One region of the Acidovorax sp. SRB_24 genome, then DNA from elsewhere that is predicted to be linked to it. Evidence: predicted binding sites of a transcription regulator. Region 1 holds the regulator's gene; each other region holds the start of a gene.
The links. Region 1 encodes FNR, which switches genes on or off when oxygen is low (the NO sensors DNR and NnrR bind a similar motif). Its sites were predicted from a motif close to TTGATNNNNATCAA; they were not measured.
Positions count from the first base shown of each region.

Region 2: B2J89_RS12670 (cation-translocating P-type ATPase) is a predicted target of FNR. The motif match lies at 4,516-4,529, and genes of this name have one in related genera.
Region 3: B2J89_RS03740 (DUF3149 domain-containing protein) is a predicted target of FNR. The motif match lies at 3,088-3,101, and genes of this name have one in related genera.
Region 4: B2J89_RS16455 (PAS domain-containing methyl-accepting chemotaxis protein) is a predicted target of FNR. The motif match lies at 3,574-3,587, and genes of this name have one in related genera.

Region 1 is NZ_MWOM01000011.1:1,725-9,139, reverse strand. It holds gene hemN (oxygen-independent coproporphyrinogen III oxidase) at 1-1,283, opposite strand, end outside; gene fnr (fumarate/nitrate reduction transcriptional regulator Fnr) at 1,391-2,209, shown strand; gene B2J89_RS05600 (SWIB/MDM2 domain-containing protein) at 2,368-2,685, shown strand; gene B2J89_RS05595 (TonB-dependent receptor) at 3,004-5,163, shown strand; gene B2J89_RS05590 (Fe2+-dependent dioxygenase) at 5,193-5,882, shown strand; gene B2J89_RS05585 (alpha-hydroxy acid oxidase) at 5,966-7,138, shown strand; gene B2J89_RS05580 (bacterioferritin-associated ferredoxin) at 7,205-7,415, shown strand, end outside.
Region 2 is NZ_MWOM01000033.1:22,516-29,930, reverse strand. It holds gene B2J89_RS12695 (malonyl-CoA decarboxylase) at 1-456, shown strand, start outside; gene B2J89_RS12690 (tripartite tricarboxylate transporter substrate binding protein) at 497-1,489, shown strand; gene B2J89_RS12685 (enoyl-CoA hydratase/isomerase family protein) at 1,515-2,336, shown strand; gene B2J89_RS12680 (malonyl-CoA synthase) at 2,342-3,916, shown strand; gene B2J89_RS12675 (universal stress protein) at 4,017-4,460, opposite strand; gene B2J89_RS12670 (cation-translocating P-type ATPase) at 4,564-6,993, shown strand; gene ccoS (cbb3-type cytochrome oxidase assembly protein CcoS) at 7,010-7,147, shown strand; gene ccoN (cytochrome-c oxidase, cbb3-type subunit I) at 7,210-7,415, shown strand, end outside.
Region 3 is NZ_MWOM01000007.1:9,936-17,350, forward strand. It holds gene B2J89_RS03720 (YcfL family protein) at 1-249, shown strand, start outside; gene lpoB (penicillin-binding protein activator LpoB) at 272-880, shown strand; gene B2J89_RS03730 (hypothetical protein) at 891-1,808, shown strand; gene B2J89_RS03735 (alpha/beta hydrolase) at 1,840-2,838, shown strand; gene B2J89_RS03740 (DUF3149 domain-containing protein) at 2,868-3,017, opposite strand; gene B2J89_RS03745 (cytochrome c) at 3,492-3,854, opposite strand; gene B2J89_RS03750 (sulfite oxidase) at 3,944-5,155, opposite strand; gene B2J89_RS03755 (hypothetical protein) at 5,208-5,783, opposite strand; gene B2J89_RS03760 (RNA polymerase sigma factor) at 5,785-6,315, opposite strand; gene B2J89_RS03765 (methyl-accepting chemotaxis protein) at 6,552-7,415, shown strand, end outside.
Region 4 is NZ_MWOM01000057.1:545-7,959, reverse strand. It holds gene B2J89_RS16470 (alpha-hydroxy acid oxidase) at 1-1,124, shown strand, start outside; gene B2J89_RS16465 (c-type cytochrome) at 1,272-2,168, opposite strand; gene dinB (DNA polymerase IV) at 2,366-3,550, shown strand; gene B2J89_RS16455 (PAS domain-containing methyl-accepting chemotaxis protein) at 3,652-5,214, shown strand; gene queF (NADPH-dependent 7-cyano-7-deazaguanine reductase QueF) at 5,242-6,087, opposite strand; gene B2J89_RS16445 (2OG-Fe(II) oxygenase) at 6,155-7,060, opposite strand; gene yaaA (peroxide stress protein YaaA) at 7,081-7,415, opposite strand, start outside.

The sequences.
Region 1 (7,415 bases):
ACCTCCACACCGTCGTCGCTCATGCGCACCAAACCCTGCCCGGCCATTTCCTGCAGCTGCTCCAGTTCAGCGGCAAAATACTGCCGGAAATCCAGCAGCCAGGCCTGCTCCATCGGCTCAAACAGGATTTCGCCCTGGCACATCAAGGCCATGATGGCAGCGCGCCGCACCAGATCGTCGCGCGAGAGCGCCAGGCCGCGCACGATCGGCAGCTTGCCCTGGTTGAGGCAGTCGTAATACTCATCGAGCGTCTTGGCGTTCTGGCTGTAAGTGGCGCCCACGCGGCCGATCGCGGAAACCCCCAAGGCGATCAGATCGCAGTCGGGCTGCGTGCTGTAGCCCTGGAAGTTGCGGTGCAGTCGCCCCTGGCGCTTGGCCACGGCCAGGGCATCTTCGGGCAACGCAAAATGGTCCATGCCCACATACACATAACCCGCCTGGCGGAAGGCTTCAAGCGAGCGCGACAGCATGGCCACCTTGGCCGACGCCATGGGCAGATCGGCCGAGATGATGCGGCGCTGCGGCTTGAAGCGCTCTGGCAGGTGCGCGTACGCGTACAGCGCAATGCGGTCGGGCCGCAGCTGCGCGACCTGCGCCAGCGTGCGGTCGAACGACTCCGGTGTCTGGCGCGGCAGGCCATAAATCAGGTCGACATTGACCGACTCGAAACCCAGGGCCCGGGCCTCCGCCACCAGCGCAAACACCTGCTCCGCAGGCTGGATGCGGTGCACGGCCTTCTGCACTTCCGCATCGAAGTCCTGCACACCGAAGCTCAGGCGGTTGAATCCCAACTCGGCCAGCAGCGCCAACCGGTCCGCGTCCACCGTGCGCGGATCGACCTCGATCGAATACTCGCCGCCCGGCGCAAACGTGAAGCTGCGCCGCAGCATGGCCATGAGTTCGCGCAGGCCCGCGTCGGACAAAAACGTGGGCGTGCCCCCGCCTAGGTGCAGCTGGCTGACCACCTGCCCCCCCCCGCAATGGGCCACATGCAAGTCGACCTCGCGGCTCAGGTAACGCAGGTAGACATCGGCACGCTCTGGGTGTTTGGTGATGATCTTGTTGCAGGCGCAGTAGTAGCACAGCGACTCGCAAAAGGGAATGTGCACATACAGCGAGAGCGGCAGCGCCTTGCCCGCAGCGCCGAGACGGCGTTGCTGCAAGGCAAGCACGTACTCATCTTCCCCAAACGCCTCGACAAAGCGGTCGGCCGTGGGATAAGAGGTGTAGCGCGGCCCGGGGACGTCAAACCGGGTGAGCAATTCGGGGGTAACAGCGGTCATGGAAAAAGCCTTCCTAGCGAACCAGCACACTGTGCAACACGGAAGCGCCCCTGTCCTTGACTTTGATCAAGGGTGTCTGCCGGGGTGGATGGTTCATAATTTGACCCATGTCAGACGCACCCTCCACCCGCACCGCCCTGGCGTCCCCAGCTTCGCCCTCCGACACTGCGCATGGGACGCACCACAGTGGCAGCATTCCCATCCAGGTGACGCCCCAAGCGCTCAAGGTGGTCTGCTCCAACTGCAACCTGCGCGAGCTGTGCATGCCCATGGGCTTGAACGATGCGCAGCTGCAGCGCATCGATGAAGTGGTGGCGACACGCCGCAAGGTCAAGCGCGGTGCCACGCTGTTTCGCAACGGCGAGGAGTTCACCTCGCTGTATGCAATCCGCACCGGGTTCTTCAAAACCTGCGTGGCCACCGAGGACGGGCGCGATCAGGTCACGGGCTTCCAGATGGCGGGCGAGATCATCGGCCTGGACGGCATCGTCAACGACCGGCACACCTGCGATGCCGTCGCCCTCGAAGACGCCGAGGTTTGCGTCATGCCTTTTGACCGCATTGAGGAGCTGTCGCGTGAAGTGACTGCGCTGCAAAGCCATGTACACAAGATCATGAGCCGCGAAATCGTGCGCGAGCACGGCGTGATGCTGCTGCTGGGCAGCATGCGCGCGGAAGAGCGCCTGGCCGCTTTCCTGCTCAACCTGGTGCAGCGCCTGCACACGCGCGGCTTCTCGCAGTCCGAGCTGGTGTTGCGCATGACGCGCGAGGAAATCGGCAGTTACCTGGGCCTCAAGCTCGAGACCGTGAGCCGCACCTTCTCCAAATTCGTCGAGGAAGGCACCATGGAAGTCAAGCAGCGCCATGTGCGCATCATCGACCCCGATGCGCTCAGGCGCCTTGTCAATCCGCAAAACTGCGGCTGATGAGCGCCTGCGCTGCGCTTATGCAAGACTGCAACAAGGCGACGCAAAAAAAGCCCCTGTCCGCTTGGAAAGGCGTTTTTTTCCCAGTAGCATCACCGGGCCAGTGGAGAAGCAGGTTTTCGCTGGTTCAATGACCACCCTAAAAAGGAAAACCCAACATGGCAACTGCAAAAAAAGCCCCGGCCCAGGCCGCCGCTGCTGACAAGGCCGCCGCTCCCGCCAAGAAGCGCACCCCCAACGCAGCCTTCATGAAGGCCCTGACGCCCAGCCCCGCCCTCGCCGCCGTGGTCGGCAATGCGCCGCTGCCGCGCACCGAAATCATCAGCAAGCTGTGGGTCTACATCAAGGCGCACAACCTGCAGGACGCCGCCAACAAGCGCATGATCAATGCCGACGCCAAGCTCAAGGAAGTCTTTGGCAAGCCCCAGGTGTCGATGTTCGAGATGGCCGGCCTGATCGGCAAGCACGTGAAGTAAGTCAGGCAGCTGCACTTTTTCTTCCAAGCCGGCTTAGGCCGGCTTTTTTTCGCCTGTGCTTCCGGTCCGCTGTGGTTTTTGCGACCAATGCGAATGAGAATGCATTTCATTTGATTTATCATGGCGTGCTTGTCGAAGCACAGCCAGTTTCCCAGCCACTGCCTCGCGTTCCCTGCTGACACCCTTGCGGTGTCGGTTGTATTTTCAAACCCGACGGAGGCCAGATTGGCACAACCACGCGCACAGCGCCGCAACCCCGCACTGCATTCCCCGCAGCCCCCCGCCCCCCTTTCCGCAGCGTCGCCTGCCGACAAGGCCATGCTGCCCCTGGGCGCACTGATGCTGGCCGCGTCCGTGGGCAGCTGGGCGCAAACCACCGAGACCGCCACGCCCACTCTCTCGACCGTCACCGTGCACGGCAGCGCCGAGATCCAAAGCAAGGACACGCTGCGCGCCAAGAAGACCACCGTGGGCAAGGGCAACCAGGACATCCGCGACATCCCCCAGTCCGTGACGGTGTTCACCGAAAAGCTGATGAACGACCGCAACCAGGACGACTTCCGCGACGTTCTGCGCACCACGGCGGGCGTCACGTTCCAGGCGGGCGAGACCGGCGAGGAAGACGTGCGCCTGCGCGGCTTCTCGCTGGGCCAGGCCGGTGACATCTACACCGATGGCATGAAGGACGCACCGCTGTACGAACGCGACACCTTCAACCTCGACCGCGTCGAGGTGCTCAAGGGTTCGGCCTCCATGCTGTTTGGCAAGGGCTCGACCGGCGGCGTGGTCAACCAAGTCAACAAGGCGCCGCTCCTGATCGACCAACACGAAGCCTCGTACACCCTGGGCACGGGCAAAGAGCACCGCCTCACGGGCGACTTCAACTGGAAGACCGGCGAGAACGCAGCGCTGCGCCTCAATGCCATGGTGCACAGCGCCGACAATTTCGGCGCCAAGCAGGACAAGCGCGGCATTGCGCCCACCTTCAGCTGGGGCATCGGCACGCGCGACGAGTTCTCGGTCGGTCTGTACTACCTGGATGTCCAGGGCCGCCCCAACTACAACCACCCGTGGATCAGCGACAACGGCAAGATCGTGCCCACCTTGCCGGCCAGGAACTACTACGGCCTGGCCAGCGACCACCTCAACACCTCGTCGCAGTACCTGACCCTGGGCCACATCCACCGCTTCGGCGACGGCGGCGAACTGCAGACGCGCCTGCGCCACGGCCAATACGAGCGCGACCTGCTGGCCAGCGCGATCCGCTTTGGCTCGCCCATCACGTCGCTCGACCAGATCAACGCCAGCACGCCGCTGACGCGCGCATCCAAGGGCCGCATCGGCGAAAGCACGATGACGCAGATCCAGAGCGACTACACGAATTCGTTCCACTGGGGCGGCAAGAAGCACGACATCCTGGCCGGCGTCGACTACTACCACGACGACGCCCACCGCAACTCCAGCTATGCCAACCCGGCCGGTAATTCATCGGCCACCAACGGTCTGGGCACTTTCGTCGGCACGCCCAACAACGGCGCGTCGGCGCCCGATGCGCGCGCGCCAGTGGCCTTCAACACCTTCAAGGCCCAGAACATCGGCCTGTACGTGCAGGACACGATGGCGCTGACCTCCACCGTCAAGCTGGTCGGCGGCCTGCGCTACGACCAGTTCAAGGCCTCGTACCGCAACGCCAGCGGCGCCTTGAGCGACGAAACCTCCGACGGCCTGTGGAGCCCGCGCGTGGGTGCGCTGTTCCAGCCCAACGAGCTGGACTCCTACTACCTGTCCTATGGCTCCTCGTTCAACACCTCGGCGGACACCTACCAGTTCGGCAACGTGAGTGCCAGCACCGGATCGCTGGCCGACACGCCACCTGAAAAAAGTCGCAACATCGAGATCGGCGGCAAATGGGAGCTGTTCGAGCGCCGTGCGCTGCTGGGGGTGGCCGCGTTCTACAGCGAAAAATTCAACGAGCGCAACACCGACCCCGACAACCCGGGCTACCTGCTGTCGGGCAAGCGCCACGCCGCTGGTACGGAGTTCAACTTGGCAGGCCGCATCACGCCGAAGTGGGACATCTTCCTGAACCACACCTGGATTCCCAACGCCAAGATCGACAGGAGCACCACGCCCCTGGCGGCCAACGGCGGCGGCGCGCAGGTGCAAGGCGACCGCCCGGGCCTGACCCCCAAGCACAGCGGCAGCATCTGGAGCACCTATGTCCTGACACCGCAATTGCGCGTGGGTGCCGGCCTGACCTACCGTGGCAAGCAAAACCCCGAGGGTGCGCGCAACCTGGCGGCGAGCGGCTTTGCCACGGCCGACGCCATGGTCGAGTACAGCTTCGACGACAAGACCACGCTCAAGCTCAACGTCAGCAACCTGACCAACAAGCTCTACGCCGACACGCTGTACCGCGGCTTCTACGCCCCGGGCACTGCGCGTTCGGTCCAGCTGACGCTCAAGACGCGCTTCTAAACCCTGCCCCCACCTGTTGCGGACCCACCATGTTCTTGCACCTCAAAAACATTCTCACCCCCGAAGAGGTCCAGACCGCCCGCGCCCTGCTGGGCGCCGATGCGCCCTGGGTCGATGGCCGCAGCAGCGCCGGAGGCCAGGCCCTGACGCAGAAACGCAACGAGCAACTGGCGCAAGACAGCGCGCCATCACACGAGCTGCGCGCGCTGGTGCTGGCGGCGCTGCAGCGCGACGCGCTGTTCTTTTCCGCCGCGCTGCCCAAGAAGATCTTCAACCCGCTGTTCAACCGCTACAGCGGCGAGAGCAATTTCTACGGCGCCCATGTCGATGGCGCCGTGCTGCGCTCCAAGGCGCCCGAGCAATGGGTGCGCAGCGACATTTCCTGCACCCTGTTCCTGGCCGGGACCGAGGAATACGAGGGCGGCGAACTGCGCATCCAGGAGGCGCACAGCGAGCGCCACGTCAAGCTGCCGGCCGGCGACATGGTGCTCTACCCCAGCTCGACCGTGCACCAGGTCGCGCCCGTCACGCGCGGCGCGCGCATCGCCAGCTTCTTCTGGATCGAGAGCATGGTGCGCTCGACCGAGCAGCGCCTGCTGCTGTGGAACATGGACATGGACTTGCTCAAGCTGCGCAGCCGCGTCGGCGACAGCGACCCCGCCGTGGTCGGCCTGACGGGCACGTACCACAACCTGCTGCGCATGTGGGCCGATGCCTGAGGCCAGCCCCGCACGGCGCGTGCTACCCAGGAAACCTAAAACGATAGCTACCAGCGCTTGCCCATATTGGGCTGGAGCCCATTTTGACCACAAAACCCGTCCCCTCCCTGCAGCGGCACGCCGTGCCCCCCGGCACCGCCAGCCTGGCCGACCATGAGCGGCTGGCGCGCCAGTGCCTCGACGACAACGCCTGGGCCTACTTCAGCGGCGGCGCGGCCGACGAGATCACGCTCGCCGCCAACCACAGCGCCTGGGACCGGATCACATTGCAGCCGCGCGTGCTGCGCGCGCTGGCCGGCGGCCACACGCGCACCACGCTGCTGGGCCGCACGCTGGCGCACCCGATCCTGCTGGCCCCCATCGCGTTCCAGCGCATGGCGCACCCCGATGGCGAACTGGCCAGCGCCTATGCCGCAGCTGCCCTGGGCGCGGGCCTGGTGCTCAGCACGCAGTCGAGCACCCCGGTCGAGGCAGTGGCGCAGGCCATGCAGGGCGATCCGGCCAGCGGCCCGCTGTGGTTCCAGCTGTACCTGCAGCACGACCGGGGCTTCACGCGCGAGCTGGTGCAGCGCGCCGAAGCCGCCGGCTGCGACGCCCTGGTGCTGACGGTGGATGCGCCCACCAGCGGCGCGCGCGACCGCGAACGGCGCGCGGGCTTTCGCTTGCCGGCCGGCATCTCGGCCGTGCACCTGGCCGGCCTGGCGCCCCCGCCAGCGCGCCTGCTGTCCCCGGGGCAAAGTCCCCTGTTCGATGGCCTGCTGCACCACGCCCCGACCTGGGCCGATGTGCAGTGGCTGCAATCGGTCACGCGCCTGCCGGTGCTGCTCAAGGGCGTGCTGCACCCCGACGATGCGCGCCAGGCCGCGGCGCTGGGCGTGGCCGGCCTGATCGTCTCCAACCACGGCGGCCGCACGCTCGACACCGCGCCCGCCACGGCCCATGCCCTGCCGCGCGTGGCGCAGGCCGTGCAGGGCGCGCTGCCGCTGCTGGTGGACGGCGGCATCCGCCGCGGCACCGACGTGCTTAAGGCGCTGGCGCTCGGCGCCAGCGCCGTGCTGCTCGGGCGCCCGGCCGTCTATGGCCTGGCGCACGCGGGCGCCGCCGGCGTCGCGCATGTGCTGCGGCTGCTGCGCGACGAGCTGGAAATCGCCATGGCATTGACCGGCTGCGCCACCCTGGAGCGGGTCACGCCGGCCCTGTTGGACCTGCCCGCCCTGCAAACTTTTACACCACGGTGTGCGCGGGGTGATTACTAATGCGACAGATTCTCATTTATAATTCATCCATTCTTTCAACCGCCAGCCATCTATTGCCTGCCCGCCATGATCGTCTGTGTCTGCCGCCGTGTTTCCGACCGCGAAATTGCCCGCCATGCCCGCGCAGGCATGGGTTTTGACGAAATTCAGTTCGAGCTGGGCGTGGCCACCCAGTGCGGCCAATGCGAGGGCTGCGCGCGCGATGTGGTGGCCCAGTGCCATGCCATGCACCCCGTGGCGGCGCTGCACAATGAGGCGGCTGCGCCGCCTTCGTGTG
Region 2 (7,415 bases), on a different contig from region 1:
ACGCTCTCGCCGATCCCGGGCTTTCGCGCCTGGTTGGCCAAGAACGCCGGCGCCATGGTCGAGCGGCTGGGCGACAAGCCGCGTGCCGAACTGGGCCGCGCCGTGGGCGAGCCGCTGCAGGTCGCGCCCTTGCTGGCCGCGGCCGACCAAGCGGCGCAGCTGGACGCCAAATCGCCGGTGCGCCATTGGCTGATGCAGTGCGCCGCCCATTACCTGGCGCGCGAGCTGCCGGGCGGCAAGCCGGCCGACGCGGTGGCGCGCTTCCATTTGGGCAATGGCGCGCGCGTCGAGCGCCTGAACTGGGCGGGCGACCCGTCCGCCAAGGGCCACAAGCAGTCGTATGGCCTGATGGTCAATTACCTTTACGACCTCAAACGCACCGACAAGCACCGCGGCCTGCTCGCGCAGGGCCGCATCGCGGCCTCCAAGGACATCGAGAATCTGTGTGCCGATTGACCTGCGGCCCGACCATTTTTACAACGAGAGGAGACAAGCGATGGCAGAGCATTTGAATCGGCGTGGCATCTTGCGCAGTAGCGCCGCAGCGGGGCTGGCGCTGGCAACGGCCGGCAGTTGGGCGCAGGCCAGCGCCTGGCCGAGCAAACCGGTGACCCTGGTGGTGCCGTTTCCTGCCGGCGGCGGCACGGATGCGTTTGCGCGCCCGCTGGCAGCGCAATTTGCCAAGTCCACCGGCAAGACCCTGATCATCGACAACCGGGGGGGCGCCGGTGGCACCGTGGGCGCGAGCTTCGCCGCCAAGGGCGCGCCCGATGGCTACACGCTGTTCATGGGCGCCGTGCACCACGCCATTGCGCCCTCGATGTATCCCCGGCTCGACTACGACATCGAAAAGGACTTCGTTCCGCTGGCGCTGCTGGCCAACGTGCCCCAGGTCGTGGTGGTCAACCCCAAGGCCGTGCCGGTCGCCAACTTCCAGCAGTTCCTGGCCCACGTCAAGCGCAACCCCGCCAAGCTCAACTACGGCTCGGCCGGCGCCGGCACCTCGCACCACCTCGCGGGCGAGCTGTTCAAGCAGCAAAGCGGCACCTTCATCACGCACATTCCGTACCGCGGCGCGGGCCCGGCGCTGCAGGACCTGATTGCCGGCAACGTCGACATGATGTTCGACGGCCTGGGTTCGTCGGCCGCGCACATCAAGAGCGGGCGCATCAAGGCGCTGATGGTGTCGGGCGCCAAGCGCAACCCGGCCTTCCCCGACGTGCCCTGTGCCGCCGAGGTGGGCCTGCCCGACTACACCGTCACCACTTGGTACGGCCTGTGGGCGCCCAAGGGCACGCCCGCCGACGTGCAGGCGCGCATCGTCGAGGAAATCAAGCGCCTGGGCGCGTCCGACGAGCTCAAGGCCGTGTGGGCCAGCAACGGCGCCGACTACGGCGGCATGATGCAGCAGCAGTTTGCCGCCATGGTCAGCGGCGAAGTCAAGCGCTGGGCCCAGGTGGTCCAGGCCTCGGGCGCGAAACTCGAATAAGGCCCAGAGCAGAGAAAGGCATTGCATGTCCGGGGAAGTTGTCGCGGCGCGGGCCGCAGGGGCGGCGGGCGAGGCCGGGGTGGTGCGGGTCACGCTGCGCCACGAAGGCCGGCTCAATGCCATGTCGCGCGCCATGTGGCGCGAGCTGCGCGCGGTTTTCGAGCGCATCCAATGCAGCACCGAGGTGCGCTGCGTGCTGGTGGCAGGCGAGGGCGGGGCGTTCTGCGCGGGCGGCGACATCTCCGAGTACCCGGCCTTCCGCTTTGACGCAGCCGAGCTGCGCGATTTCCACGAAAACGACGTCTGGGGCGGCCTTGCGGCCATGCTCGACTGCGACGTGCCCATCGTCGCCGAGATTGCCGGTGCCTGCATGGGCGCGGGCGTCGAGATGGCCAGCTGCTGCGACCTCCGCATCGCGGCCCGCACGGCACGCTTTGGCGCGCCCATCGCCAAGCTGGGTTTTCCCATGGCGCCGCGCGAAGCGCAGCTGGTGGCCGGCGCGGTCGGCGAGCTCACCGCGCGTCAGATTCTGCTGGAAGCCGCGACCTTCAGCGCGGGCGACATGCTGGCGCGCGGGTTCCTCAGCCGGGTGGTGGACGGCGACCTGCTGGCCGCCGACGCGCTCGGCACGGCCTGCCGCATCGCCGCGCTGGCGCCCGGTGCGGCGCGCCTGAACAAGCAGACGCTTCGGGCACTGAAAACGCCTCAAACGCCCGTCGGGTCTGCGCAATCAGCTATTGAAAGCATAGTAAATTCCGCGGCGATCGATCCCTATGCCTACGCCGACGGTGCCGAGCACCGTGAAGGCATCACCGCATTCCTGGCCAAACGTTCCCCTGTCTTTTGAATCCCATGACTTTCCAGAACCTGTTCACGGCCCTGCGCGCCGCTTTCCCATCCGACCTGGACCAGACCGCCGTGGAGACCACGGCGCCCGATGGCCAGACCCTGCGGTACAGCTGGCGCGACCTCGAACATGCCAGCGCGCGCATCGCCAACCTGCTGGCGTCGCTGCAGCTGCCCGAAGGCAGCCGCGTGGCCGTGCAGGTCGAGAAATCGGTCGAGGCCATGGTGCTGTACTTGGCGACGCTGCGCGCGGGCTATGTCTTCCTGCCGCTCAACACGGCCTACCAGAGCGGCGAGATCGAATACTTCGTCGGCAACGCCGAGCCCGCCGTGGTGGTGTGCACGCCAGGCAACTTCGGCTGGGTGTCGAAAATCGCGTTCAGGGCCGGCACGCAGCAGGTGTTCACGCTCGGCGATGACCGCACGGGCAGCCTGCTCGAACGCGCGGCGCACCACGGCGACACGCATGAGCCCGCCGCCAAGGGCGCAGACGACCTGGCCGCCATCCTCTACACCAGCGGCACCACCGGCCGCAGCAAGGGCGCCATGCTCACGCACGGCAACCTGCTCTCGAACGCCCTGGTGCTCAAGGACTACTGGGGCTGGACGGCTACCGGAGGGCCTGAAGGTCGTGGCGATGTGCTCATCCACGCGCTGCCGATCTTCCACGTGCATGGCCTGTTCGTGGCGATCCACGCCGCGCTGCTCAATGGCAGCAAGATGATCTGGATGGCGAAGTTCGATCCCAAGGCCGTGCTCGCCGCGATGCCGCGCGCCACCGTGTTCATGGGCGTGCCGACGCTGTACGTGCGCCTGCTGGCCGAGCCGGGGCTCACCAAAGAAGCCGCGAAGAACATGCGCCTGTTCATCGCGGGCTCGGCCCCGCTGCTGATCGAGACTTTCACCGCATGGCAGCAGCGCACGGGCCACACCATCCTTGAGCGCTACGGCATGAGCGAGACCATCATGCTCACCTCCAACCCCTACCGCGCCGATGCACGCCACGGCGGCCAGAGCGAGCGGCGCGGCAGCACCGTGGGCTTTCCGCTGCCCGGCGTCGGCCTGCGCGTGGTGGACGACGCGAACCGGGCGCTGCCCGTGGGCGAGATCGGCAACATCCAGGTCCAGGGCCCCAACGTGTTCAAGGGCTACTGGCGCATGCCGGAGAAGACGGCCGAAGAGTTCACGGCCGATGGCTGGTTCAAGACCGGCGACGTGGGCCAGGTGGATGAGCGCGGCTACGTGAGCATCGTCGGTCGCAGCAAGGACCTGATCATCAGCGGCGGCTACAACGTCTACCCGGCCGAGATCGAGTCCGCCATCAACGAGCTGCCCGGCGTGGCCGAAAGCGCGGTGGTGGGCGTGCCCCACCCGGATTTTGGCGAGGTCGGCGTGGCGGTGGTGATCGCCCGGCCGGGCGCGCAGCCCGAGGGCGAGGCCATCCTGGCCGCCCTCAAGGCGCAGCTGGCCAACTTCAAGATTCCCAAGCGCTGCTTCGTCGCCACCGAGCTGCCGCGCAACGCCATGGGCAAGGTGCAGAAGAACCTGCTGCGCGCGCAGTACGAGAAACTGTTCGCCTGACACCGCACCCACAAAAAAGCACGCACCGACCTTGTTCCGGTGCGTGCTTCACTATTTATAGCTTCTAGCGCTTGCTGTGCAAGCGCTAGGGCCTTGGCTCTTAACGGAGAACCAGCACAGGAATGTGCGAATGGGTCAGCACATGCTGCGTCTCGCTGCCCAGCAGCAGGCGCTTGAGGCCCTTGCGGCCATGCGAGGCCATCACGATCAAGTCGCAATTGTGCTTTTTGGCGGCAGAGATCACGGCCTCGGCCACCAGGTCGGATTTTGCCACCACGGGCTTCACCACCACACCCTGGGCGCCGCCCTCGGCCTTGACGCCATTGACCAGCGTCTGGGCCGCATCGCCCCACTGTTTTTCAATCCGCTTGATATCGTCTGCATCCGTGGGCAGGCCGCCTTCGAAATAGCTGCGCGGGTAGCGTGGCACGACTTTGAGGGCAACAACGGTGGCGCCGGAAAGTGCCGCCAGAGACAGGCCGCTTTCCACGGCTTTCTCGGACAGGGGGGATCCGTCGGTGGCGATCAAAATGCGCTTGTACATGCTTGGCTCCTTTTTTGCAAAATGTAAGCTTACGGCAGCGGGGTGTATTTCAGGATTGATACATATCAAGCAGTATGGCATGCAGAAGCGGTAAGCTTGAGCCATGTCAACGATTTCCAACGCTCTGCTTTCCTCGGCAGACAGCGTTTCTGACACCGCGCAAGAAGCTTCCAGCGCCCGTGTGACCGACGCGCTTTTGGACGATCCGCAGGAGTGGGCGTCCTTCGGGCGGCCGTGTTCCGAGGCGCGCCCGCAGAGCCTGCATGCCGGTGCGTGGGAATCGCACTTGGTGATTGGCGGCATGCACTGCGCCGCCTGCGCCCTGACCATTGAAGAGGCCCTGCGTGCCGTGCCCGGCGTGGCCCAGGCCGACGTCAGCGCCGCCACACAGCGCGCGCGCGTGGTCTGGCAGCCCGGACAGGTGCTGCCGTCGCATTGGCTGGCGGCGGTGCGCCGCGCCGGCTACAGCGCTCTGCCGGCCATGGATGCACTCGCGCGCGAGCAGCGCCTGCGCGAGCACCGCCGCGCGCTGTGGCGCTGGCTGGTGTCGGGTTTTTGCATGATGCAGGTCATGATGTACGCGTGGCCGGCCTATGTGGCCTTGCCTGGTGACCTGACGCTGGAGATGGAAACCTTGCTGCGCTGGGCTTCCTGGGTGATCTCGCTGCCGGTGGTGTTGTTCGCCTGCGGCCCGTTCTTCTCCAGTGCCCTGCGCGACATCCGCCAGCGCCGCGTCAGCATGGACCTGCCCGTGGCCCTGGGCATGGGCATCACGTTCGTGGTCAGCACGATCGGGACGTTCGACCCGGCAGGCCTCTTTGGCCGCGAAGTCTTCTACGACTCGCTGACCATGTTTGTCTTCTTCCTGCTCACCGGGCGCTGGTTGGAGTTGCGCCTGCGCGACCGCACGGCGGGCTCGCTGGAGGCGCTCATGAACCGCCTTCCCGACAGCGTGGAGCGGCGTGCCACCGGCGGGCATTTCGAGCGCGTGTCGGTGCGCCGTCTGGTGGTGGGCGACACCGTGCGCGTGCTGCCCGGCGAGGCATTTCCGGCCGACGGCTGCATCACCCGAGGCCACACCCTGGCCGACGAGGCCTTGCTCACGGGCGAGTCGACGCCCGTGGCGCGTCCCGAAGGCAGCAGCGTGATCGCGGGCAGCTACAACCTGCAGGCGGCCGTGGAGGTGCGCGTGCAGGGCACAGGCCAGAGCACGCGTTTTGCCCAGATCGTGGCGCTGATGGAGAGCGCGTCGCTGCAAAAGCCGCGCCTGGCCCAGCTGGCCGACCGCGTCGCGCGCCCCTTCCTGGTGCTGGTGCTGCTGGCGGCCCTGCTGGCGGCCGTGTGGTGGTGGCCCACCGATCCGGGCCATGCGCTCATGGTGGCCGTGTCGGTGCTGATCGTGACCTGCCCGTGTGCCCTGTCACTGGCCACGCCGGTCGCCATGCTGTCTGCTGCCGGAACGCTGGCGCGCCACGGTGTGCTGGTGCGCAATTTGCAAGGCCTGGAGGCGCTGGCCGAAGTCGACACCCTGGTGTTCGACAAGACCGGCACGCTCACGCGCGACGGCATGGTGGTGCGCGGCGTGCAGGCGCCGGGCCTGTTGTCTGCCGCCGATGCCACGGCCTTGGCGGCCACGCTGGCAGGCCAGTCCTTGCACCCTGTCTCGCGTGCCCTGGTGGCCGCCGCACAGGGCCAGGCCGGGGCTGCGGTGGCGCGCTGGCGCATTGCGCAGCTGCAGGAAACCGCAGGCCATGGGCTTACTGCCTGGCTGCAGGACGGGGACGGCGTTCTGCCCCCGGGGCGTCTGCTGCTGGGGTCGCCCCGCCATACCCGGCAGCGTGCCGCGCAGCACGCCACGGCGCAGCAGGTGGTGCTGGCCTGGCAAGGCGAGGGTGCCGAGCCTGTGGAGCTGGCGCGCTTCGATTTGAGCGAAGACCTGCGCCCCGAGGCCGCGGCTGCGGTGCAGGCGCTGCGCCAGGCAGGCGTCGCGGTGCAGCTGCTGTCGGGTGACCGTCCCCTGGCCGCCGCGCGCATTGCCACCCAGGCCGGCATCGACCAATGGCAGGGCGACTGCACGCCGCAGGACAAGCTCGAGACGCTGCAGGCATTGCAGGCACGCGGGCAGCGCGTGGCGATGGTGGGCGATGGCCTCAACGACGGTCCGGTGCTGGCGGGCGCGCATGTGTCGTTTGCCTTTGGCCGTTCCGTGCCCTTGGCCCAGTCGCGCTCCGATTTTGTCGTACTCGGTGGCGATCTGGCGCTGATTGCACAGTCGCTGCTGCTGGCACGGAACACCCTGCGCGTGGTGCGCCAGAATTTGTGGTGGGCTGCGGGTTACAACGCGCTGGGCGTGCCCCTGGCGATTGCCGGGTACATGCCGGCTTGGTTGGCGGGCCTGGGCATGGCGCTCAGTTCGCTGCTGGTCGTGCTCAATGCGGCGCGGCTGTCGCGGGCCCTTCCCGCATTGAGCCAAGGCGCGGGCAGCATCGTGGCGTCCGCTGCGCCGGCGCCTGTCGCTGCTGTGGCGGCCTGAGGTCTGGAGCTTCCCGATGGACATTCTTTATCTTCTGATCCCGCTGTCGGTGGTGCTCGTGTTGCTGATCATCCTCGGCCTCTGGTGGGCCGTGTACCGGGGACAGTTTGAGAACGTAGAGCAAGAAGGCGAACGCATTCTTCGGGACAATTGACCTCGGTCAAATCCCCTGCAGTCAATCCGGTTAATACTTTCGCTGAAATCAAGAGGTGCCCGATGGATATTCCAAAAAAAGCAGATGCTGCGCACTACAACGACACGGTCGTGCGGCAGTTTTCGATCATGGCCGTGGTATGGGGGGTGGTGGGGATGCTGGTGGGCGTGTTCATCGCTGCCCAACTGGCCTGGCCTGAACTCAACTTCGGCATACCCTGGCTGAGCTACGGTCGCCTGCGGCCCCTGCACACCAACGCGGTGATTTT
Region 3 (7,415 bases), on a different contig from region 1:
CGCGAGATGCGCGTTGTGCGCAAGAACGACGTGCTCATCGTGCAGGCCGACCTGGCCAACACGGGGCGCAGCGACCGCACCGTGTTCTACCGCTTCAAATGGCTCGATGCCGTGGGCAACCAGGTCGGCGACGGCGAATCGTGGAAGCAGCTCGGCGTGCAGGGCCTGGGCCAGCACACCGTCAAGAGCGTGGCGCCGACGGGCGCCGCGGTCGACTTCCGTCTTGAAATGAACGTGGAGGCGCGCTGAAGCCGCGCTAAAGGAAAAACCGATGCACACCGTACCGCGCAAAGCGCTGCTCCTGGCCCTGGCGGCCAGCACCCTGGCCCTGGCGGGCTGCCAGAGCCTCTCGTCCCCCGTCGTGCGTTTTGACCGCCAGGTCAACTACGGCGATGCCAAGGCGGTCGAGCTGGTGACCAACGAATTCGGCTCCACCGACCTGCAGATGATTGCCGAGAAGATGACCGGCGGCCTGCTCGAGACCGGCATCTTCCAGGGCCGCCCCACGGTGACGATCTCCACCGTCAAGAACAAGACCAGCGAGTACATCGACACCACCAACGTCATGAACTCGATCCAGACGGCGCTGGTCAAGTCGGGCAAGGTGCGTTTCACGCGCTCGATCGGCGAGATGCAGCAGGGCGTGGACGAGCTGCAGCGCCAGAACCAGAGCGGCCTGTACAAGCAGAACACCACCGCCAAGGTGGGCCAGATGACGGCGGCCAAGTACCAGCTCGAAGGCGAGCTGACCAGCATCGTCAAGCAGAACAACACGACCAAGAACGTGTTCTACAAGTTCACGCTCAAGATGTTCGACGTGCAGGAAGGCACGATCGAATGGGCGGACGAAAAAGAAATCCGCAAGACCAGCAAGCGCTGAAGGGGCCACGATGCAACGCAGAACCACCCTGGCCGCCGCGCTGGCGGCCGCCGCGCTCGCCTGGAGCGGCGCGGCCCCCGCGCAGAACCCGCCCCGCATCGCCGTGACCGACCTGGCCTATGCCCAGCAGTTGTCCGAGTACTTCGAGGCCGGCACCTACCAGCGAAGCAGCCAGATGAGCGCCCGCGGCTCCGCCAGCCATGGGCTGTACGGCGGCTCGGGCAGCCATTCGATGCAGGCCTCCGCGCAGGCCAGTGGCACCTATGTCGCGGGCCGCTACAGCTACATCGAGCAGCGCGAGCTCGGTGCCTACACCAACGACATCAAGGGCGCGCTGCTGCGCGGCACCACGTTCCGCCTCGTGCAGGGCAAGGGCTTCGATGCCGGCGCCCCACAGCCGAGCAAGGCCGAGCAGGTGCTCCACCAGGTGCAGGGCGGCAAGATGGTCCCACCCGTGCGCCAGCCCCAGGTGAACGACATCATCGCGCGCATCAAGAAGGGCGAGTTCAACGGCGCCGACTACGTGCTGTTCGGCGTGGTCTCGAGCATCGCATTCTCCGACGCGCTCTCGCCACTGCAGGGCACCGCCAGCGCCACGCACCAGTACGGCCTCGACCTGCTGGCCGACTTCTCGCTGATCCACACCCGGACCTACGAGATCAAGGCGGCGTTTTCCGCGCAGGGCACCGGCAACGACACCAAGATCCTGTCCGGCCGCGGCGACATCGCTCCGCCCAACCGGGCCAAGGTCATGCGCGAGACCTCGCAAAGCCTGGCCCAGAGCGTGTTCCAGCAGCTCGGCGAGCAGCTCGGCGCCACCGACCCGGGCCTGGCGCGCGGCGTGCGCCCGGCCCTGGCCCTGCCGCTGCAGGGCGGCCAGCCGCTGGCCGCGCCGCAGCCGCAAGAACAGGTCCTCATCCTCAAGTGAGGGCGCGCCGCGCGGCCTCCGGTCGCTGCGCATGAGCCCCGTCCCCCGCACCCTTGCGGCCCGCTTTGCGCGGGCTGTCGGGCGCTGTGCAGGCCGGGGCGCGCTGGTGCTGGCCAGCGCCTGGCTGGCCGGCTGCGCCGCACCCGCCGGCCCGCCGCCGCTGCCTGGCGAGCGCGCAGGCTTTGCCGTGCGCCTCCTGGCGGCCGACCGGGGCCAGCACCTGCAGGTGCTGGAGCGCGCCGAGCGCGCTGCGCCCGCGCGCTACCGGGTGATCGTGGTGCCGGGCTCGGGCTGTGCTGGCATGGGGCCGGTGGCCGCGCGCTACTTTGCCGGCCTGCTGCATGCGCAGCTGCTGGTGCTGCACAAGCCGTGGATGGATGCCGACGCTGCCACCGCGCCGGGCGACTGTTCGGCCGACTTCGTGCGGGCCGATGCACTGGGCGCCTGGCGCGACCATGCGCGTGCCGCGCTGCGCGCCGACGCGGCCGCGCGCGCGGGAACCCCGCCGCTGCCGCAGCTGCTGGTCGGGATTTCGGAAGGGGCCGAACTGCTGCCCGCGCTCACGCCCGAGGTGCCGCATCTGGCGGGGCTGGTCTTGCTGGGCGCCAGCGGGCTGGACCCGCGAGACGCGGGCGCGCTGCAGGCCCAGCGCCACGGCGCGCTCGCGCGCTGGCAGGCACTGGGGCTGGCACAGGCGGGCGCGTGGCCCGATGGCAGGGTGCTGGAAGGCCGCAGCCTGCGCTATTGGCGCGACCTCTGGCACTGGCCGCTGGCCGGGCCGCTCAGCACCGGACCCTGGCCGCTGCTGCAGGTCTGGGGCGCCGACGATGCGCTGGTGCCGGCCGAAGCCTATGCGCGCTTTGCCGACCGGGCGCGCACCCGTGCCGCGCCGTACTGCGCTCGCAGCCTGGCGGGGGCCGACCACGGTCTGCAGGGCCCGGACCAGGACGGCGTGCAGCAGGTCTGGGCGTGGCTCGAGCAATGGGCCCGTGCACCCCTGGCGGGGTGGTGCGCCGCCGTGCCGCCGTAGTCCCGCGCGGCAGGGGGCGCCGCTTTACGTTACTTGGGGGTGTCCGCCACCGTCGGGGCTTCGCCCATCTTGCGCCGCACGACGACGGCCGATGCGATGCCGCCCAACAGCATGATGGCAATGCCGGTGATGCTCATCAGTCCATAGTCGGTGGTGAAGAGGTCGGTCAGCAGCTTCATGGGGGGTCCCTCCGTTCTTTTTAAAACCATAGTCAGGGTGTGGATTTTGGAGCGTGCCTCAAGCCGGGCGTTGACGCAAGTCAACGGGGCGGTCCCCGCGCACGGGCGCCCGCCGCACGGCATGGCGCGTCCTGCGGTCTGTGGGGCGCACGAGGCTGGGGCGGGAATATGAAATTGATAGCTGTCAGCGCTTGCTGGTAAAGGGCTGGAGGCCAATTTGGCTGGGGTGCACTCCCCGGGCTGCTGCGCGGAGGGGGCCTGGGCAGGGCTGCGCGGCAGCCTGGAGCGCGGCGGTGCCGACCGCGGGTTTTTCCCGGGGCGGGCGGCATGGGCCCGGGCCGGGGCCCAGGTCCTTTCTGGCGTGTTTTTCGAGAAACCGCTGCGCCGAATCGCAGACCTGAAACGACCGCCGCCGCCTGTCGGGCAGGGACCTGCCCTGCCCATCTGCCTGAACGCGCCGGCGGGGCGCGCGCCTCAGGGCTGGCGGCTGGCCGTGGCAACGTAGAGCGCCAGTGCGGCGATCTGCGCGTCGGTCAGGCTGGCCTTGAACGAGGGCATGCTGCCCAGGCCGTCGCGCAGCGCCTTCGTCACGCGCGCGGCGTCGGGCCGCAGTTCGTCGAGCACCGGGCCCACGGCGCCTTCGGCCCCCGCGTCCTTGAGCGTGTGGCAGACGGCGCACGCGGGCGTGGACGTGGTGAAGAGCTTCTTTCCCAGGGCCATCTGGGCGGCATCGTCGGCGGCGCTCGCGGCCGTGCCGCAGAGGCCGGCGGCCAGCAGCAGCGCGGGCGCGGCCAGGGTGCGCAGGAAGCGGGCGGGGGTGTTGAAGAGCAGTGGCATGGTGTGGTTCCGATCCATAGGGGGTGCAGCGCCGAGGGCGCAAAAGAAAACCCCCAGGCCCTGCGGCCTAGGGGCGGGGCGGGGCGGCGTCAGGCGGCGGTGACCTTGACCGCGTGGTCGGCCCAGCTGGTGTTGTTGTAGCCGCTCTGGTTTTCACCGCGCGTCTCGGGCTGGACGTTGCCGGCCGTGTCGGCGGCGCGGCTGGCCAGCGTGTGCGTGCCGGCCGGCAGCTTGGCCTGCAGCACGAACTGGCGCCAGGCGTACTTGCCCAGGTCGGGGCCGACAAAGCGCGCAGCCTGCCAGGTCTTGCCGCCATCGATCGACACCTCCACGCCCTTGACCGCGTGCAGGCCGCCGAAGGCCACACCGTGGATCTGCACGGGGGCGCCGGCCGCGATCTGGCCATCGTCGGGCAGCGGTCCGTTGATCCACGACTTGATGGACATCTCCTGCACCGAAGGCTGGCTCGGGTCGCCCTTGCCGCCCGGGGGCGTCATGCGGTAGCCGTGCGACATGATCTTGGCGTCGCTCTCCTGCGCCGTGAAGGCCAGCTGCCGGATGTACTTGATGTTGTTCACGCCGGTGTAGCCCGGCACGATCAGGCGCAGCGGGCCGCCATGGGCCAGCGGGATCGGGGCGCCGTTCATCTCCCAGGCCAGCAGCGCGTCCTGCATGGCGGCCGCGGGCACCGAGCGCTCGACGACGATGCTCTTGGGGTCGATGCCCTCGGGCAGCTTCTCGCCGCCCGTGCCGGTCATGAAGCGCATGCCATCGGCCACGCCGCCCAGGGCCTCGGCCACGGCGCGCACCGGCACGCCGCTCCAGACCACGCAGCCGGCCGCGCCCACGGTCCAGGGCGTGCCGCTGGGCTTGCTCGGGAAGAAGCCGCGGCCATTGCCCGAGCACTGCAGCACCATCGCGACGGTCTCCAGGCCCAGGGCCTTGAGTTCGCCCACGGTGAGCTTGCGCGGGCTCTTGACGCCGCTGACGCTGATCTCCCAGGCATCGCGGTTGGCCACGATGGCCGCGTCGGGCGCGGGCAGGTTGTTGCGGATGTAGAGCTGGTCGGTGGGCGTGATCACGCTGGTGCCGAACGCGCCGCGCCGGGTCTCCAGCGTGGTGCTGCTGTGCACGATGACGCTGTCGGCGTCCTTCCAGCCCAGGTAGGCCGGCAGGGGCTTGGCGGCGGCGGCTTGCGCCGCGGCGCCATTCGCCCAGGTGGCCAGGCCGGCGGCGGCGAGGGCGCTGGCCGTGCCGGTGAGCAGGCGGCGGCGGGGCAGGGAAGTGGGTTCAGAGTGCATGAAGTCTCCTGGGTTCTTCGGGGGTGAGAAAGGGAAAACGGGGAGCGCCAAGCTAGGGCGGCGGCGCGGCCAAGGCGCCTTGCGCCACGGCCAGGGCCTTTTTCTTCTGCGCGACGAGCACCAGCGGCTTGCCGCCCTGCGAGGTCACGACCTGCCAGTACACATTGCCCCACCAGCCGCTGCCGTCCGGCAGCGACACCGCGTCGTCAAAGGCGAACACCGTCACCATGCCGCCTTTTTCAAAGAAGGTGGTGAGGTGGTAGGTCAGGTGCCCGTCGATGTCGCAGGGCCGCAGCAGCTGCGGGTAGCCGGGCAGGGCCTGCCGGTCGCCCAGCCCGAGGTGCTGCAGCAGCGGCGCGGCCTCCATGAAGGCGCCGCGCAGCGTGCGTTCGTAGTACTCGTGCTCGATGGCGCCGCGCACCAGCGCCGGCGGGCGCATGGCCAGCACCGCCGTGGCGCCGGTGGCCGTGAGCAGCAGCGCGGCCAAAGTGCGCTGCAGGCCCCGGCGCGCCAGCAGCGGCGTGTGGCGGAACAGATGTTGGGGCGGCTGGCCCGGGTCAAAGGCCAGCGCAAGTTCGGCGCGCGCGCGCAGGTCGAAGGCGGTGTCGGGAGGGCGTTGGTCGGGCATGTCAGACCTTGCGCAGCCGCGGGGCTGCGGGGGAGGGGGCGGCGGCCGCGCCCGTGGGGTGCAGCGCCGCACGCAGCGCCTCGCGGGCGCGCGAGAGGCGCGAGAGCACCGTGCCCGGCGCCACTTCCAGCGCCTGCGCCATCTGCGCCGTGGGCATGTCGTCGAAATAAAACAGCACCAGCACCTCGCGGTGGATGGGCGCGATGCGCGCCAGGGCCTTGACCACGTCGAGCTGGTCGTCGAGCGCGCCATCGGCCACCACGTCGCTGGCGTGCGGCAGGTCATCGTCGAGCGCCAGGTGGTGCGGCACCATGTGGCGCAGGGCGTGGCGGCGCATGATCTGGAACAGCCAGGCACGCGCCAGCGCCGGGTCGCGCAGCTGCTTGCGGTGCTGCCAGGCGCTGGTGAAGCAGTCCTGCACCACGTCTTCCGCGACCGCGCGCGAGCCCATCAGCGCCCAGGCGCTGCGCAGCAAAAAGCGGTAGTGCTCGCGCACCCATTGGTTGTAGCGGGACTCCGCCGTTTGGATCATGTGCATAAGAGCGCAGGATGCAGGGCTTTATTCCCTCCGCCGCCTTGGACTGCCTCGGTGTTTACCCTGGTTTTATCGTTGTGTCGGCTGGTATGCAGCGCATGCATGGCGTGCAGCAACCCGGCTCTGAGTTTTTTTGGTGGCGATGTGGGGTGTTTTGGGGCTTGCAGACCCGGCTGGGTTGGCGTTGTCATACTTCTGCATTTCAAAATGTTTGCGCAGATCTGGAAATACGAATGAACATCAAAAACCTGTCCGTTGGTCGCCGCCTCTCCTTGGCTTTTGCCTCCGTCATTGGCATCTTCCTGATAGTGGGCTGGGCCGCACTGCACACGGCAGCAAATTTGGCAGAATCCGAGAACTGGAACACTCACACCTACGCCGTGCTCGCCACGGGAGAGGGCATGCTCGGCTCCATGGTCAACATGGAAACAGGTGCTCGTGGTTATTTGCTGGCTGGCGAAGAAAATTTTCTTGAGCCTTGGCACGCGGGCCTGCAAAAATTCGACAAGGCTTGGTCAGAAGCCAAAAAATTGACCTCTGACAACCCAAGCCAACAAAAGCGGCTTGACGACATGAAAGCGCGCCACCAGGAGTTCAGGGGCGTGGCCGAGGCGCTGTTTGCCTTCCGCAAGAACGTTACGGCCGGCACAAAGACCGTTGCAGAACTCGCCGAAGAGTTCGGGGAGGGCCGCGACAAGGCGGCAATGGATGGGTTCCGGGCGCTGCATGCCGACTTTGACAAGGCCGAGCGAGATTTGTTGGTCGTTCGGGCAGCGGCGGCCGATACGCAGCGCGCGCTCAATCGAAACGCCATCCTTGGCGGTAGCGCGCTGGCGCTGGTCTTGGCGGTAGTGCTGGGCTTTTGGATCACTCGTTCAATCACGAACCCTATTCAGACATCCTTGACGCTGGCTGAGTCCGTTGCCAAGGGCGATCTGACCATGCGCGTCGAAATCCAAGGCAAGGATGAAACCGCAAAATTGCTCGCGTCGCTGAAAGCCATGCAAGAGAGCCTGGCCCGAGTGGTGGGAGGCGTGCGCCAAAACGCCGAAGGCGTTGCCACTGCAAGTGCCCAAATTGCCTCGGGCAACAACGAC
Region 4 (7,415 bases), on a different contig from region 1:
GCGTGCTGGCCCAGCGCCGCGTGCCGCGCATGTTCTACGACTATGCCGATTCGGGCTCGTACACCGAAGGCACCTACCGCGCCAACGAAGCCGACTTCCAGTACATCAAGCTGCGCCAGCGCGTGGCCGTGAACATGACCGGGCGCAGCACGCGCAGCACCATGATCGGCCAGGACGTGGCCATGCCCGTGGCCATCGCGCCCACGGGCCTGACGGGCATGCAGCACGCCGACGGCGAAATCCTCGGCGCGCGCGCCGCCCAGGCCTTCGGCATTCCGTTCACGCTCTCGACCATGAGCATCTGCTCGATCGAAGACGTGGCCCGGCACGCCGGGCCGGGCTTCTGGTTCCAGCTCTATGTGATGCGCGACCGCGACTTCATCGAGCGCCTGATCGACCGCGCCAAGGCCGCCGGCTGCTCGGCGCTGCAGCTCACGCTCGACCTGCAGATCCTCGGCCAGCGCCACAAGGACATCAAGAACGGGCTGTCCACGCCTCCCAAGCCCACGCTGGCCAACCTCCTCAATCTGGCGACCAAGCCGCGCTGGTGCATGGGCATCCTCGGCACGCAGCGGCGCAGCTTCGGCAACATCGTCGGCCACGCCAAGGGCGTGGGCGACCTGTCGTCGCTGTCGTCGTGGACGGCCGAGCAGTTCGACCCCGAGCTCAACTGGGGCGACGTCGAATGGATCAAGAAACGCTGGGGCGGCAAGCTGATCTTGAAGGGCATCATGGATGCCGAGGATGCGCGCCTGGCCGCCGACAGCGGCGCCGACGCGCTCATCGTCAGCAACCACGGCGGGCGCCAGCTCGACGGCGCGCCCTCGTCGATCGCTGCGCTGCCGGCGATCGCCGCGGCGGTGGGCCGGGACATCGAGGTCTGGATGGACGGCGGCATCCGCAGCGGCCAGGACGTGCTCAAGGCGCGCGCGCTGGGCGCGCACGGCACGATGATCGGGCGCAGCTTCCTGTATGGTCTGGGCGCCCACGGCGAAGCGGGCGTGGCGCGCGCGCTGCAGATCATCCAGCGGGAGCTGGACACCACCATGGCGTTCTGCGGCCACACCGACATCAACACCGTGGACCGCAGCATCCTGCTGCCCGGCACCTACCCCGAGGCCTGAGCAGGCGCCGGCGCCCCGCTGGCGCGCCCCTGGCGGGGTGTCCGGCGGCGGCCTGAAGTTGCTCCTTATTTCGTAGCTGCTTGCGCATGCTGTACCAACGTTTTGGGCCTAAATCACCCCAAATGGCGTGGTGGTGCCTGGCCCGCTTCAGCGCTGGCCGGCCGCTTGCGCCGGCACCGTCTGCAGGTAGGCGTAGAGCGCTTGCGCGTCCACGTCGTTGAGCTTGCCGATCGACTCGAACGGCATCACCTGGATGGCGCTGCCGTCGGGGCGCTGGCCCGAGCGCAGCATGGCCACGAAGCGCGCGGCATCGGGGTAGCGCACCATGGCGCTGCCCGCGCCGGGCGTGAGGTTGGCGGCCGGCGGCCAGTCGGGCGGGCCGCCGGGAATCTTGCCGCCCGAGAGGCCGGCGCCGTGGCAGCCGATGCACATGTTGGCGATGTAGCGGCCATGCGCGGCATTCACCCCGGCCGCCACGGGCTGGGCCGGTGGCAGCTGGTGGTCGATGCGCCCGGCCGCATCGGGGATCAGGCCCAGGCCGTACAGCACCCAGACCGGCTTTGGAAACTCCACACGGGCCTGGCCGCCGGCCTGCGGCGGCAGGCTGCGCACATACGACACCAGGGCCGAGAGATCGATATCGGTCAGGCGGTGGTAGTCCTCGCTGGGCATGACCAGCAGCGGTCGGCCGTCGCGGGTCACGCCGTGGCGGATGGCGCGCTCCCAGTCCTCGGGACGGAACTGCGCGACCACGCCGGCCGCCGTGATGTTGGGCCCGGCGATGTGCGTGCCCTTGCCGTCCTGCACAAAGCTGCGCCCCGTGCCCTGCAGGCCATGGCAGTCGGTGCAGCCCCGCGTTTCGTAGAGGTAGCGGCCGCGCGCGAGCGCCTGGGGGTCCGTGGTATAGGCAATCGGGTAGGGTGGGACGGCGACCGTGCGCTGGCGCTTGCGTTCCGCCAGCGACAGGCCTGCGCCGAAGGTGGCGGCCGCGGCCACTGCGAGCAGCGCGAAGCCGCCAACGGTCCATTGGATCCAGCGTTGCATAAGGCGCACCTCCTGCGGGGACCCCGTTGCACCGCGCAACGGACGGCCATTGTCATCCCAATGGCGTGCGCCGAAAAGGGGGCAGCCGGTCCTGCCGTTGCCCGGCCCGCGGGCCGCGCGGGCCCGCGCGCAGCGACAATGCCGGGGTGAGTGACACCGACCCCGTGCCCGCCCCGCGCCGCATTGCCCACCTCGACATGGATGCGTTCTACGCGTCCGTCGAGCTGCTGCGCTACCCGCAGCTCCAGGGCCTGCCCGTGGTCATTGGCGGCGGCCGCAGCGCGCTCGACGCGGCGCTGCGCGCGCGTTATGCCGATACGCCGCTGCAGGACATTCCGGTGGCGGCGTTCCCGCGCCTGGCCGGCTACGCGGGGCGCGGCGTGATCACCACCGCCACCTATGCCGCGCGGCAGTTCGGCGTGGGCTCGGCCATGGGGACGATGAAGGCGGCGCGCCTGTGCCCGCAGGCGATTTTGCTGCCGGTCGATTTCGCCGAGTACCGGCGCTATTCGCGCCGTTTCAAGGAGATCGTCACCGACATCGCGCCGGTCATGGAGGACCGCGGCGTGGACGAGGTCTACATCGACTTCACCGCCGTGCCCGGCGGCCAGCGCGAGGGCGGGCGCGTGCTGGCGCGGCTGATCCAGCAAAGCATCTTCAACGCCACGGGCCTGACCTGCTCGATCGGCGTGGCACCGAACAAGCTGCTGGCCAAAATGGCCAGCGAATTCCACAAGCCCAACGGCATCTGCGTCCTGCACGAGGCCGACCTGCCGACGCGGGTGTGGCCGCTGGCCTGCCGCAAGGTCAACGGCATCGGCCCCAAGGCCGGCGAGAAGCTGGCGCGCCACGGCATCCACACCATTGGCGAGCTGGCCGCGCAGTCGCCCGCCTGGCTGGTGCAGCAGTTTGGCAAGGCCACCGGCGCCTGGCTGCATGCGGTCGCCTGGGGGCGCGACGAGCGGCCCGTGGTGACCGAGAGCGAGCCCGTGAGCATGAGCCGCGAGACCACGTTCGAGCGCGACCTGCACGCCGTGCACGACCGCGCTGAGCTCGGGCGTATCTTCACCGACCTGTGCGAGCGCGTCGCCCAGGACCTGCAGCGCAAGGGCTATGTGGGCCGCACCATTGGCATCAAGCTGCGCTACGACGACTTTCGCAGCGTCACGCGCGACCAGACGGTGGCGCTGCCCACCGACGAGGCCGCCACCCTCCGCCGCGTGGCCGGCCAGTGCCTCAAGCGCGTGCCGCTGACCCAGCGCCTGCGCCTGCTGGGCGTGCGCGTCGGGTCGCTGTCCAGCGCCACCGGCCCGGACGCCCGCGCGGCGCAGCCGCTGCGTTCCGCCCAGCGGGCCGACCCCTATACCGCACCGCTGTTCTGAGCCATTCGGGGGAGGGCGGCTCATTGATATGTATCAAGCAGTAAAGTGGAGGGTTGTCCCCGCTGGCGGGGACTTTTTCATTTACAGAGGAAGCCCCCCGCATGCGCGTCAATTTGCCCGTGACATCCGATGAATACGACTTTCCGGCGGAGAGCATGCTGGTGTCCACCACCGACACCCAGGGCCGCATCACCCACTGCAACGCCGCCTTCACGGATGCCAGCGGCTTTGCGCACCACGAACTCATCGGCCAGCCGCACAACCTGATCCGCCACCCCGACATGCCGCCGCAGGCCTACAAGGACCTGTGGTCCACCATCGGCCGCGGCCGGGCCTGGACCGGGTTGGTGAAGAACCGGCGCAAGGACGGCGGCTTTTACTGGGTGCAGGCCAATGTCACGCCCATCATGGAAGGGGGCAAGCCGCGCGGCTACATGTCGGTGCGCACCAAGCCCACGCGCGAACAGGTGCGCGAGGCCGAGGCCTTGTACGCACAGCTGCGCCGCGATGCTGCCGAGCAGCCCAAGGGCGTGCGCCTGGTGGGCGGGCGCGTGAGCCACCCGGGCCTGCGCGGCGTGCTGCAGCGCCTGGGCGGGCTCCCGGCCACGTACACGCTGGGCCTGATGCTGTTGGGTGTGGTGGGCCTGGGCATGCTGCCGCACGCGCTGGACCTGCCCGCGCCCCTGGCCTGGGGCGCGGCGCTGGCGCTGCTGCTGGCGGGCCAGCTGGCCGTGCTGGCCTGGTTCCATGCGCGCATGGTGCAAGGCCTGCAGGCGGCCGAGCGCTTCGCCTGCGACATCGCCGCGTGCAACCTGAGCACGTCCTTTGACGTCGGCCAGTTCGCACCGTCGATGGGCGGGCTGGCGCGCAACCTGCAGCAGATCCAGGTCAACCTGCGCGCCGTCGTGGGCGATGTGCGCGCCGAAATCGCCGGTTTCATGCGCTCGACCGCGGAAATTGCTCAGGGCGGGAACGACCTGCGCGCGCGCACCGAGGCCCAGGCGAGCAGCCTGGAGCAGACGGCCGCGGCCATGGAGGAGCTCTCGGGCACGGTGCGCCAGACGGCCGACACGGCGGCCCAGGTCTCGGGCGACAGCGCGCAAAGCGCCGAGGTGGCGCGCCGCGGCGGCCACGCCGTGCAGCAGGTCGGCCAGGCCATGCAGGCCATCGAGCAGTCGTCGCGCCAGGTCAGCGAGATCATCTCGGTGATCGAGGGCATTGCGTTCCAGACCAACCTGCTGGCGCTCAACGCGGCCGTGGAGGCCGCGCGCGCGGGAGAGCAGGGCCGCGGCTTTGCCGTGGTGGCGGGCGAAGTGCGCGGCCTGGCGCAGCGCAGCGCCAGTGCCGCCAAGGAGATCCGCGCGCTGATCGGCACCTCGGTCACGCAGGTGGCCGAGGGCTCGCGCCAGATGGCCGAGGCCGGCCAGACCATTGCCGAGGTGGTGGCGTCGGTCTCGCGCGTGAGCGAGCTGGTGCGCCACATCAGCCATGCTACGACCGAGCAGTCGATCGGCATCGGCCAGGCCAACGAGGCTGTGACCCACCTGGAGACCATGACCCAGCAGAACGCAGCCCTGGTCGAGCAGACGGCGGCCTCGGCCGACGTGCTGCAGGGCAACTCGACGGCCCTGTCGCGCTCGGTGCAGGTCTTTCACATGGCCTGATTCCGGCACGCGCGCCGGGCCTGTGGTTTACTGCCGCGCGGTGCGCGTGTTCGCCGGCAGCTGCTGCGGGTGGCTGGTGCGCAGCGGGTTGATGTCGAGACCGCCGCGGCGCGTGTAGCGCGCGTACACGGCCAGCTTGATGGGCCGGCAGCGCGTCCAGACGTCCATGAAGATGCGCTCCACGCACTGCTCGTGGAACTCGTTGTGGTTGCGGAAACTCACCAGGTACTGCAGCAGGCGCTCCTGGTCGATCTGCGGGCCGCTGTAGCGGATCTGCACGCTGCCCCAGTCGGGCTGGCCGGTGACCAGACAGTTGCTCTTGAGCAGGTGGCTGACCAGCACTTCGCTGACCGGCGCTTCGTCGAACTGCGCCGTCAGCAGTTCGGGCGCCGGTTCGTACCGCGTGCATTCGATGTCGAGCCGGTCGAGGTTCAGGCCGTCGAGTTCGTGCACCGGCTCGCGGTCAAACGCTTCGGGCAGCAGCAGCTTGACGCCCACCGTCGCCGGGTGCGCGGCGCCGCGCCAGGCGGCCTCGCTCACGTCGGCGCGGATGCGCGCCTGCACTTCGGCGGCATCGGCAAAGCGCGTGTTGTTGAAGCTGTTGAGGTAGAGCTTGAACGACTTGCTCTCGACGATATTCGGTGTCTCGCACGGCACGGTGATGTGCGCCAGCGCCACCTGCGGCTTGCCGCGCAGGTTGAGCCACGAGAGCTCGAACGCGGTCCACAGGTCGGCGCCGAAAAACGGCGGCGCACCGTCGATGCCGAGCTCGGCGCGCTTGCCGGCGCGGGGAATGGGAAACAGCAGTGTGGCGTCGTACTGGTCCGCATAGGCCGATGCCTTGCCCAGCGGGGAGTGTTCTGGCGTGTCCATGGCTTGCTCTTTGATGCTATGTAAATGGTAGCTTCAGGCGCTTGCAGGGCAAGGGCTGGAGGTTGTTTTAGTTGAATTCGCGCTCGCGCAGCCATTTGGTGGCGATCCACTTCTCGCCGCTCAGCACGGGGGCGCCGCCATGCAGTGTGCGCGTGTCGGGGTGCGGGCGCTCGTAGCTGAAAAATACCGCATTGCCGCGCTGCGCCGCCACCTCCATGTGCGCGTGCGGGAAGGTGGTGCCACCGCCTTCGGTCGGGGTGTTGAGGTAGACCAGCAGCGTCGCCACGCGCTGGCCGCCGCGGCGCAGCAGGGTCGGCGTGCCTGGCTCGGTCGGATCGAAGTAGTCGTAATGCGGCTTGTATTCGGCGCCAGGGGGGTAATGCAGCACCTGCAGGCCTTCACCGTTTTCGACGGGCCAGTGCACGAGCTTGGCAATGCGCGCTTCGAGCGTGCGCACCACGGCGGTGTCGCCCCGCGGAAAGAACATGCCGCGGCTGGTGCGGTCGCCGTTGACCTCTTCGCCGCCGGTGCGCGTGGCCACCGTGAGAGAACGCGCCATGCGCGGGCGTGCCGCATCGATCAGCGCCTCGCATTCCTCGGCCGACAGCAGGTTGGCAAACACCACCAGGCGCGGCAGCGCCAGCGACACCAGCACGTCGACCTGGCGGTCGCCCACGTCGATGCGCGCAGGCGAGGTCTGCAGCGCGGGCTCGGGCACCGGCACCGCGGGCGGCAGGCCCTGCTGCTCGGCGACGCCGCTGAGGTGCTCGCGCAGGGTGGATTCGAGCGCCTCCATGGCCACGTCTTCGGCCCAGCCCGCGTCCTGCATGGACTGCAGCAAGGCGGGCGCGGCGACGTTGGCCTGGGCCTGGGCAATGATCCATTCGCGCAGCGCGGGGGTGACGGCGGGCGCGGTGCTGCGGGTGGAGGCCGGGCGGCTGCGGCCGGCGCTGGGGCGGTTGCGGTGTGCCATGGCGCTATTTTGAACAGGTTTCAAGCCCCCCGGCGCCGGAAGACGAGCCGGTCGGGCGCGGAGGCGCTGGCGTCGAAGGCATAGCCTTCGGCATCGAAGGCTTCGAGATGGCGCGGCCGCTGGATGCGCTGTTCGATCGCGTAGCGCGCCATCAGGCCGCGTGCGCGCTTGGCGTAGAAGCTGATGATCTTGTAGCCGCTGCCTTTCCAGTCTTCGAACACGCATTCGATGACGCGGGCCTGCAGCGCCTTGCGGTCCACGGCCTTGAAGTATTCCTGCGATGCCAGGTTGAGCAGCCAGGGGTGCGCCGCCTCCTGCAGTCGGGCGTTCAGGTGCTCGGCAATCTGCGTGCCCC